Regions from separate parts of the Geobacillus sp. LYN3 genome, predicted to be linked through region 2. Evidence: riboswitches for the same ligand, from Rfam matches in the RefSeq annotation. Region 2 holds a riboswitch; the other holds the start of a gene.
The links. A riboswitch is a leader RNA that binds a small molecule or an ion and turns the genes downstream of it on or off. The one in region 2 is predicted to bind S-adenosylmethionine.

Region 1: linked by a shared signal. The riboswitch ahead of DCC82_RS06405 (methionine biosynthesis PLP-dependent protein) and the one ahead of DCC82_RS04490 (phosphoadenylyl-sulfate reductase) in region 2 are both predicted to bind S-adenosylmethionine.

What each region holds. Positions count from the first base shown of each region.
Region 1 covers NZ_QCWL01000001.1:1,217,544-1,224,325, forward strand. Annotated here, with positions in the region: gene DCC82_RS06390 (GNAT family N-acetyltransferase) at 53-484, opposite strand; gene DCC82_RS06395 (YjcG family protein) at 486-1,007, opposite strand; gene DCC82_RS06400 (alpha/beta hydrolase) at 1,072-1,800, opposite strand; SAM riboswitch class I at 2,032-2,144, shown strand; gene DCC82_RS06405 (methionine biosynthesis PLP-dependent protein) at 2,221-3,324, shown strand; gene metC (cystathionine beta-lyase) at 3,329-4,513, shown strand; tRNA gene DCC82_RS06415 (tRNA-Val) at 4,808-4,880, shown strand; gene DCC82_RS06420 (PH domain-containing protein) at 5,119-6,606, opposite strand; gene DCC82_RS06425 (PH domain-containing protein) at 6,603-6,782, opposite strand, start outside.
Region 2 covers NZ_QCWL01000001.1:871,423-875,525, forward strand. Annotated here, with positions in the region: gene DCC82_RS04485 (hypothetical protein) at 25-204, opposite strand; gene DCC82_RS04490 (phosphoadenylyl-sulfate reductase) at 348-1,055, opposite strand; SAM riboswitch class I at 1,182-1,292, opposite strand; gene DCC82_RS04495 (PAS domain-containing sensor histidine kinase) at 1,445-3,190, opposite strand; gene DCC82_RS04500 (DUF1128 domain-containing protein) at 3,389-3,613, opposite strand; gene DCC82_RS04505 (low molecular weight protein-tyrosine-phosphatase) at 3,718-4,103, shown strand, end outside.

The DNA.
Region 1 (6,782 bases), 350 kb from region 2:
CTTTATGGATTGCAGAAAATGAGCAGAGACCGTACCATCGTTTGATACGGTCTTAAAGCGATTTTACCATCGTTACATGAGGGATTCCAGCATCCATAAACACATCGGAAACAGTTTGATATCCAAGTTTTTGATAAAATGGCTCCGCATGTGTTTGCGCGTTCAGTTTTACTTTTGGGACACCTTGTTTTTTTGCAAACTGCTCAATCGCTTCCATAATCAGCTTTCCTGCCCCACTACCGCGATATTGCGGCAAAACGCAAATTCGTTCGATCTTGCCTAGACCGTTATCGATCGTGCGAAACCTGCCGGCACCAATCGGTTTTTCCCCATCGTACAAAACAAAATGCATTGCTTCTTGCTCAAATTCATCAATTTCTTCTTCTTCCGGAACATGCTGCTCTTCGATAAATACGATTCGTCGAACAAGCAAGGCATCGTTGTATAAAGATGTATCATTTTTTGTTCCGATTGCTACGTTCATATTACTCTTGTTCCTTTCCTCCAACAAGAAATGTTTCATATACTGTCCATGAGCCGTTTTCTAGTTGATATAGAAGGTGGAAGCGGTCAACCGTTTCTTCAAAATGAACGTTTTGCATCCGTAATTGTCCGTATACATCAGCATATTCAGCGTTTGGCAAATCACGGCCGATGGTAATATGAGGGACAAATACGTATTCTGACTTATCAGCAAGGATTCCGCTGTGAAGCCGTTCATGGAGACGCTCGAGCGTTTCATTCGGCTCCACTTTTAAATAAATAACATTGCTTGTTGGATAAAATGAGCTAAACTTTGTCACTTTTAACGGAATGACATCTGTTTCAGCAGCGATTTTGCGCAGTTCCTTTACAATTTCTTTAATTTTCTGGTCGTCAGCTTCAAAAGGCTCTTTTAAGGTTAAATGCGGCGGAATGAGGGCGTAATGGCTGTCGTAACGCTTTCTATAGGAATTGGCAAAATCTTGTATTCGCTTCGAAGGAAATAAAGCAATACCATATTTCATAAAAACCCCTCCTTATGATAAGTAGTACTTAATTATAACAAAATTCCGAAGAGCATAGTAGTGTTTACAAAGAAAGGATATGCGCGATTGCACGCGGAACATCAGGCTGCCAATATGTCCATGCATGACCGCCATCAAATTCGTTGTATTCATACAAAAATCCTTTTTGAATAAACGCTTCACGCGCCTTTCGATTTGGAGTGATAAAATCGCGCACATTTCCGTCCGTCGTTTTCACTGCTGTTTCGTTTGTACCTACCGAATGGTAAATTTGCAATAATGATGGTTCTGTAAATTGTAAAATTTGTTCGATGATTCCTTCATCGATATATGGCGACTGCATCGCAATTTTTCCAAATGTATGCGGATACAATAATCCTGCCATTAGTGATACAGTGCCGCCAAGGGAATCGCCGATGAGCGCGCGTCCTTTTCCGATTTGGTACGTAGGAAACGTTTGATCTAAAAACGGAACGAGCTCATGTGCTAAAAAACGCAAATAACGGCTGTTTTTCTTTCCGTTTGGATGATATTTCTCATAGCGGTCCTTAACATCGCGATATGGAATTCCGATGACAATGGTGCGGTCAATCTCGCCGTTTTCCATCAGTTGTTCAATAACGCTTTTTATTTTCCCGTACATAAAATAATCTTTCCCATCCTGAGCGATAAGAAGAGAATACTTATGAAGCGGGGAAAACGAACTTGGCAAATAGGCAAGCAGCGTTATTTCCTCATCCAGCTCATCGCTATAAATAGTGTAATCATGCATTGTCCCTTTTTGTAATGCCATGATGGATCCTCCAACAAAAACAGATTCACCTGTTATTGTACCATATTTTTGTAAAAACATGTTAACAAACACAGCAGATTATGATGAATATTTACATAAAAAAGCGCCGGGAGTTTTTTCAACGTATAAAAACAACGTGTCAATTTGAAAAATTTAAAAAATTTCTTGCAAACTTACGATAAATGAGGTACATTTTTTAGTAATCAGAAAAAATGAATAGTGAAGGATGCATTCTTATCAAGAGAAGTGGAGGGAACTGGCCCTATGAAGCTTCAGCAACCAGCCAATTTTTGGCCAGGTGCTAAATCCAGCGAATTGAATTTTTTCAATTCGGCAGATAAGAAGAAGCACTGATCGACGTATGGAAAAGTCTTCTTCTTAGAAGACTTTTTTTATTTTATAGAAGAGGGAGAGATACAGATGGAGAAAATGGAAACGTTATTGGCGCAAATCGGAAACCGCAGTGACACGGTCACAGGAACGGTCAATCCGCCCGTCTATTTTTCGACCGCGTACCGTCATGAAGGAATCGGGAAGTCTACCGGATTTGACTACATTCGTACCGGCAATCCGACGCGGAAAATCGTCGAGGAAGCGATCGCAAAGCTAGAAGGAGGAGACCAAGGCTACGCGTTCAGCTCGGGCATGGCGGCCATTCAGACGGTTCTTGCGTTATTTGAAAGCGGGGATGAATTTCTCGTTTCCTCCGATTTATATGGAGGTACATATCGTTTATTTGAACGCGGCTGGCGAAAATACGGCTTGTCTTTTCATTATGTAGATTTTCGCGACATACGATTAGTAGAGAACTACATCACTGAAAAAACAAAAGCGATTTTTTTAGAAACACCGACGAACCCGTTAATGCAGGAAACGGACATTGCTGAAGTGGCAAAATTTGCGAAAAAACATGGACTGCTTCTCATTGTCGACAACACGTTTTACACACCAGTTTTTCAGCGTCCGATCGAGCAAGGAGCCGATATCGTCATCCATAGTGCGACAAAATATTTAGGCGGCCATAACGATGTGTTGGCAGGTCTCGTCGTTGCGAAGGGGGAGGAACTTTGCAAGCGGCTTGCGGAATATCAGAACGCAATTGGCGCTGTGCTTTCACCGTTTGATTCATGGCTGCTTATTCGCGGCATGAAGACGCTGGCGCTTCGGATGCGACAGCACGAAGAAAACGCGAAGCGAATCAGTGAATTTTTAGCGGCGCATGAAGATATTACTGATGTATTATACCCGGGAAGAGGCGGCATGTTATCGTTTCGTTTGCGCGAAGAAAAATGGGTCAACCGCTTTTTGCAAAGTTTACGATTAATTACATTCGCCGAAAGTTTAGGAGGAGTCGAAAGTTTTATTACGTATCCAGCAACGCAAACCCATGCCGATATTCCAGAAGAAATCCGCATCGCCAACGGTGTCTGTAACCGGCTGCTTCGTTTCTCTGTCGGCATCGAGCATGTCGAAGATTTAATTTCTGACTTATCGCAAGCGTTAAAAAGTATGAAAGAGGTGTAGGGAGATGGAACAACACATATCTTTTCAAACGAAACTGCTCCATAATAAATGGAAAATGGATCCTCAAACGGGAGCGGTCAGTGTGCCGATTCAGCACGCTTCCACGTTCCATCAATTTGATTTTGATACATTCGGCAAATATGATTATAGCCGCTCAGGCAATCCGACGCGCGAAGCGTTGGAAGAGACGATTGCGGCGTTAGAAGGCGGGGTGCGCGGTTTCGCCTTCTCATCCGGAATGGCGGCGATTTCCACCGCTTTTCTCCTCTTGTCCAAAGGCGATCATGTGCTTGTGACGGAAGACGTTTACGGCGGTACGTACCGAATGATTACCGAGGTATTGAGCCGCTTTGGTATTGAATATACGTTCGTTGATATGACCGATTTGCATGAAGTAGCTTCCCATATTCGCCCGAATACAAAAGTCATTTACGTTGAAACCCCATCGAATCCGCTTTTAAAAGTGACCGATATTCGCGGGATTGTGAAGCTTGCAAAGGCAAATGGCTGTTTAACGTTTTTAGATAATACGTTTATGACTCCCGCTCTGCAGCGTCCGCTCGATCTTGGTGTCGATGTCGTCCTTCATAGCGCGACGAAATTTTTATCGGGGCATAGCGACGTTGTTGCCGGGCTTGCCGTTGTCAAAGACGAGGAACTTGCCAAACAGCTGTACAAATTGCAAAACTCTTTCGGAGCGGTGCTCGGCGTCCAAGACGCATGGCTTGTGTTGCGCGGATTAAAAACGCTTCATGTCCGCCTCGAGCAATCATCGCAGTCAGCGCTAAAGATAGCCCGTTATTTAGCGAATCATCCGAAAGTGGAAGAAGTGTATTATCCAGGGCTTACGTATCATCCGGGCCATGCGATTCAGCGCTATCAGGCATCAGGATTTGGCGCGGTATTATCGTTCCGCCTTGCCGATGAAGAAGCGGTCCGGACGTTTGTAAAGCATGTTCGCATCCCTGTATTTGCCGTCAGCTTAGGAGCAGTCGAATCGATTTTATCGTATCCTGCCAAAATGTCACATGCGGCGATGCCGAAAGAAGAACGGGAGCGGCGCGGCATCACGGACGGCTTGCTGCGTCTTAGTGTTGGCCTTGAAGCCGCTGACGATCTAATTGCCGATTTCGAGCAAGCACTGTCATATGTCAAAGAAACATCATCATCCACTGTTTCAGCACGATAAAATAAAAAGGTATGCGCCAAAAGAAGCTGCCTCGCGCATACCTTTTCGTTTATTCTGTCAAATGAAATGTCTCTGCTGATAATATAATCATGTGATCAAAGGAATAAATATAGAGCGCTAAATAACATAATGATGTATTGAAAGCGGGGATTTACGATCGTTCTTGCCCTATTGCTTGTGCGCGACAATGCCGTACAGCGATTGACACCCAATCGCTAGATGAAAATTTTTTAAAAAAGTATTTGACAAAGATCAGGCATATCCATATAATAATAGATGTGTTCAACAGAATATGATTCCGTAGCTCAGCTGGGAGAGCGCCACCTTGACAGGGTGGAGGTCGCTGGTTCGAGCCCAGTCGGAATCACTAAAGTGTGGAGCTTGAAATCCTTGCGTATCAAGGGTTTCAAGCTTTTTGTTTTTTATAGCAGGCACTCAAAATGGTGCCAAAGTTACGGTTGGTGCCATTTTGGTGCCGAAGCATTTTTAGTTTGATTTTGATAACAGGGCATCGATTTGATTAGCAGCTTTCTTATTAAAATAAATATAAATTATGTTTTTTCATAAATAAAGCAGCATAATTGAATATGCTGCTGGTATGCTATTTATTTGCTATTAACTTCAACGTAAGAAGGAATCGGACAAGCATCTTGCTTTAAAGAATCGTACTGTGAATGTGGATCAATCTCCACATCTTTTGTGCGCGCTTCAAACCAAGATGTGATCAACGGCTGTAGAGAAGAATCGATATCTAATAACGTTGTTACGTGAACCGGGTGTGCACGATTTGTTAGTTTTACACTCATGACATCAAAAATTCGCTGTAGCAAAGAACGCTCAAATTGCAATTCAAGCAACTTTGCCCGTTTCGTTACGAGTGTTTCTACTGTAAAGGCACCTGAGCGAAGCTGTACATGCGCATCTTCTAACTTAAACGCTGTATTACGGTATTCTCGAATACGATTGATATAAGTAAACACCAACACAATCGCACCAAAAATAAAGAAAATGGGTTTCCAAAATCCAATGGCAGCAACGAGGCTTGCAAAAATTGGTGGTCGAAGCCAAATCAACTTTTTTGCCTTAGGGGATGCATAATGTGTCATGCTACGCAGTTGAAATTCTGGCAGCATGATTGCTATTAATTCATGTGCTTTTTCCGTTGGTAAGTACGGGAAAAATTCATTAATGTTTTGGTCCTCACCTGGCAAAATTTCCCCTGCTGAAATAAGTTTAATTGTTGTCACACCGAGCAACTTTTGATAGCCGTTTTGTTTGTAAATGACCGCTTGTACTTTGTCTTTGCGAATGGAAAAGCTTTGCTTAGAAAGCCAGCCTTTTTGTACATAAATGCGTTCATTGTCCATTGAAATGGTATATTGATAGTAGCTATTAAACGTTTTAAAGACGCCGATACCGACAGCTGCTAATACGGCAAGTAAGACTAGCAAGATGAGCAGCCATCCTGAAAGATGAGACATAACCTTATCTACATTAATATATTTTTCTGGATGTACATCTGACCATATATTTAAGCCAATAGGAATGATGGCTAAAAAACTGAAGGACAATAGGGAAGCTTTCAAAATATCACGAATGGTAGTGGTGAAAAGAATTTGACGTTCAGATTCATTGATGGCTTCCTCAGCATGCTGCTCTTGATTCCCATTTCGTAAAACATAATCCTCTATCTTGATGCAATCCACTTTATTTACAAATTCCAATGTCACATCGCTAGTTGCTTCTCCTGTTTCCATTGTGATCGATTGTACGCCAAATAATCGTTGCAAAACATTTGCCTTCGTTTGCACATTCTCAAATTTTTCACGTGGTATAAATTGCTCTGATTTAGAAAATAGGCCCTTATGTATATGAATGCCATCTTCGGCAAATACAACTTTAGTAAATAATGTCTCATAGATGCGAAACAGTAAACTGAATCCGAAAACCGCAATCGCACCCCATTGCACAATATTCATGAACATAGAATTACTACCCGAATTTAGGAATAAAATGAAAAGTATAAACAGATTGCTTTTGATAAGGTCTAGCAGGTCATAGAATATTTTTAGCTTGGAATAGCGAAACGTCATACTTCATCAAGCTCCTTTAAACGGGCAAGCTTCGAAATATCATCGCGGAGCTTTATAGCAACTTCTTCCTCAATATGTGGAATGGTAACGCCACCTTGCATCGTTTTAATTTCAATGGAGCGGACACCATATTTTCGCATAATGATGCCTTGAGTCAATTCAATGGATTGTATTTT
Region 2 (4,103 bases):
TTGATCAAGTCCCCGGAAAAGCTCCTAACGGGAATGCTCTTTTGTTAAAAATCCGGTAAGCGGGCTGTAAGCGCCTGTTCCGATCAATTCTAAATCACTTAATTCGGCATTTGTCAGCTCAATTTCTTTTGTCAGTGTATCCAATGGATAGCTAGGATTCCATCGATCGATTAATGTGCCTCCGTGTGGAATGCTTAAACTCATTGTTCATAACCTCCTAGAATCAATATTTCATATAGGAAAACTATGATTTATTGCGAAACGTCACCGCTGTTTTTGTATAATGATCGTTTTTCTTCGGCTATTGTTTTTTCAAGCTAATAATGCCAAAGGTGACAAGCCAAACCTTATGAGATGTGAAGGCCGCATTCTGTTTTTCCGTGGCCGACCCATCTGCCGGAACGTAAATCATTTGGATCGAGTGCGGGGGACGTACAAGGTTCACAGCCAATGCTTGGATAGCCGCGATCGTGAAGGACATTGTACGGAAGACGACGTTTGTATACATAATTCCATACATCTTTCCATGTCCAATGAATAAGAGGGCATATTTTTATGGATTTAAATTTGTCATCTTTATTTATATATTCTACATGGCTTCGTGTTGGCGATTGTTCGCGGCGCAGTCCAGAAATCCAAGCGGTTATTCCTGTTAATGCTTCGCGAAGCGGAATGACTTTTCGCAGTTCACAACATTTATTTGGGTTGTGTTTCCATAATTCATCTCCCAACTGTTGCGCTTGTTCTTCTAGCGATAAACTTGGTTTTTTCATGACGATGCGGAGAGAAGGATATTTTTCTTTTACTTTTTCGATTGTTTTGTACGTTTCGCGAAAATGGAGCCCGGTATCGAGAAATACGATTTCCGCATCTGGCTTTACTTGCGAAATCAAATCGATTAACACGATTCCTTCAACGCCGAAGCTACAGGCGTACACAATATCGTCCTTATATTGGCGGAATGCCCAAGTGAGGACATCAAGCGCCCCTTTTGTTTCATTATCGTGAGGGAATGAAGGTTTTTCTTCGGCTTCCCATGTTTGATAAGTGAGCATCTTTCTCCCTCCTTAAAAATCAAAGAAAATAAAGTGGATTAGTCGGTTATATAGGAATAGAAAGAGAATGAACGCTTATAAAAAACGCTCTCCCATTTTGGAAAGAGCGAAGAGGCCGCATATTTCACCTTATCTTCCAAAATGGCACCCATTTTGCTGGAATTAGCACCTTACTTTTTCATGAAGCAGGTTGCCGGAGTTCATCGGGCCAGTTCCTTCCCTCACTCTCGATAAGTTTGATGTAATTGATTAAAATTTTAACATAATTCACACAAAAGTCAATCCTAGTTTTTCGATAGGAATTAATTTTTTGCTGATATAACACAGTAGAGGAATAAAGAAATCAGGAAAGAAAAGGGCGGTTTGTTGTCCGACCTTTTCCATGCATGTCAACCGGATAATAGGGAATTATGCAAAACAGAGGATGCAGAAACGCGGATCGGCAATGTTACTTCGACGGTTGTTCCTTTATTCTCTTCACTCATAATCGACATCGTTCCACCGTGGTCTTCGATAATTTTTTTACTGATCATTATTCCGAGGCCAGTACCTTTTTCTTTTGTTGTAAAGAACGGTTTTCCTATTTTTTCTAGCTGTTCTTTTGGAATTCCGCAGCCTTCGTCGATAAAGCGGATAAGAACGGAATATTCATCCTTTTTTTGTGCCTCAATAAAAATATGTCCACCGCTTTTCATCGCTTCCATTGCATTTTTTAAGAAATTAATAAATACTTGCTTTAATCCGTTTTCGTCACATTCAATGTGAGGAAGAGATGGATCAATTTTTGTAATAATTTGGATGTTATGCAAAATACCTTGTGTTTCTAATAAAGTGGTGACATGTTGAAGCAAAACACCAATATCACTTTTTGTAAATTTGGTTGCTTGTGGTTTTGCCAACACTAATAGTTCGCCTAAAATAAGTTCAATGCGCTGAATTTCTGATTCAATAATGTGAAGGTAAGGTTTTTTCACGTCAAGTTCGAATTGCAATAGTTGTATAAATCCTTTTATGGCTGTAAGCGGATTGCGAATTTCATGGGCGATCCCAGCCGCTAGCTGGCCGGCAACTGAGAGCTTTTCCGATGTTCGAATGAATTCTTCTGTTTTTTTCAGTTCGGTAATATCGGTGAATGTCAATACCGCATCAACGACGGCTCCATTTTCCAAAACAGGCGTTACCGTATAGGAAACGGGGAAATGGGTACCATCTTTTTTCCAAAAAATATCTTCACTAATATGATATGTTTTCCCATCTTGAATGGCGAGATCAATTGGGCATTCATCAATAGAGTAAGGAGTTCCATCTTTTTTCGTATGGTGAATGATATCATGCGATGCTTTTCCAATGGCTTCTTCCGCTTTATATCCCGTCATTCGTTCTGCAGCTGGATTCCAGAAAACGATATTTCCATGTTTATCAATCCCACAAACTCCTTCAGCAATAGAATTTAATATGAGTGTATGTTTATGATATAAGTTTTCCAGCTCTTTTCGGTAGCGATTGAGTTCCGTCATATTTTGGCCAATCACATAAATTCCTTTCAAGCGATTTCCATGAATTATTGGAATGGTTTTAAAATGCATGTCAATAATTTTTCCATTTTTATGCTTTACTTGTAAATCATATTCACAACTTTCTCCTTTTAATGTTCGTTCAAATTTTTTTTTTGCTTTTTCAATTTGGTCTGGGGCGATAAACTGAGTAAAATGTTTGCCAATATATTCGCGTGGTTTGTATCCAAGCATTTTTCTTACTTCAGGGTTGCCGGATATAAGTAGCCCATTTATGTCTAGCAGAAGAATCACATCAGGGTATTCGAAAAAAAGACATTTATGACATTGTTTATTTTCTTTTAATAAGCGGCTAATGATAAATGCGGACGCTGCCAAACAAAAGGCGCTGAGCACAGCAACGATGGAGCTGAACAAAAATCGAGTGAAAGAATCCGCCATATGGGGAAAATGTATTGACCAAACCACAAGGCTGATGATGCATATGATTGCTGCTGCAGAGAGCATGTAAATAGGAAATGTGTGGGCGAATAGTATTTTCAATAATATGTAAGAAACGATTACGGTAATGAAGAATAATAGAATGATAAATAACACGTAATGAATACCGCCAGAGATCATTTTTATTCTCCTCTCCCGCCTTAAAACATTAGAACTTAGACATAATTATACGAAAATAAAGATAATTTGAGTAGAACCAATAAAAAACGCTGCCCAAAGCGAAAAGGACAGCGATAGATGTTTCCGCCTTACATGGATACGTAAGTATGGCATTGTACATAATGAATCATTGAAAAGCGACGTTTCCTTCAGCATTTTTTACTTTTTGCGTAAGTTTCCTAACTCCTCGGCGATGGCCTGCATCTCGCTTGGGCTAAACGTATTTTTTCTCATCACCATTTCATAAATGTCTTTTAGCTCATCATACCATTCCTCGGAGAAGTGGGAAGGTTTAATCGCATCAAAATTTAATACTTTTAGCTTTTCTTTTATTTTTTCTACCATGTACGCTACGTTTTCTGCCGACTTTTTGGATAAATCCATTTTTTTGCTCCTTCCTTGTAAAGGTTACATGTATTTTAACATACAAGGGAATACATTGCGCTAATATTTTTGTATATAATGGGGTCGAAAGGAGATGTGAAACAATGGTAAAAGTATTATTTGTTTGCTTAGGGAATATTTGTCGCTCGCCGATGGCGGAAGCGATTTTTCGACATTTAGTAAAAGAGAGAGGATTGGAAGGAAAAATCATCGTTGATTCAGCGGGAACAGGGAATTGGCATGTCGGAGAACCGCCGCATGAAGGTACACAGACGATATTAAAGAAAAATAAGATCGATTTTTCAGGAATTTGCGCTCGGCAAATTTGTAAAGAGGATTTGCAGGAGTTTGATTATATTATTGCCATGGATGCGGAAAATGTTGGGAATCTGCGACGATTAGCCGGATACAATAAAACAGGATTTATCGGCCGGCTTCTTGATTTTGTTCCAAATAGCGAAATTGCTGATGTGCCAGATCCGTATTACAC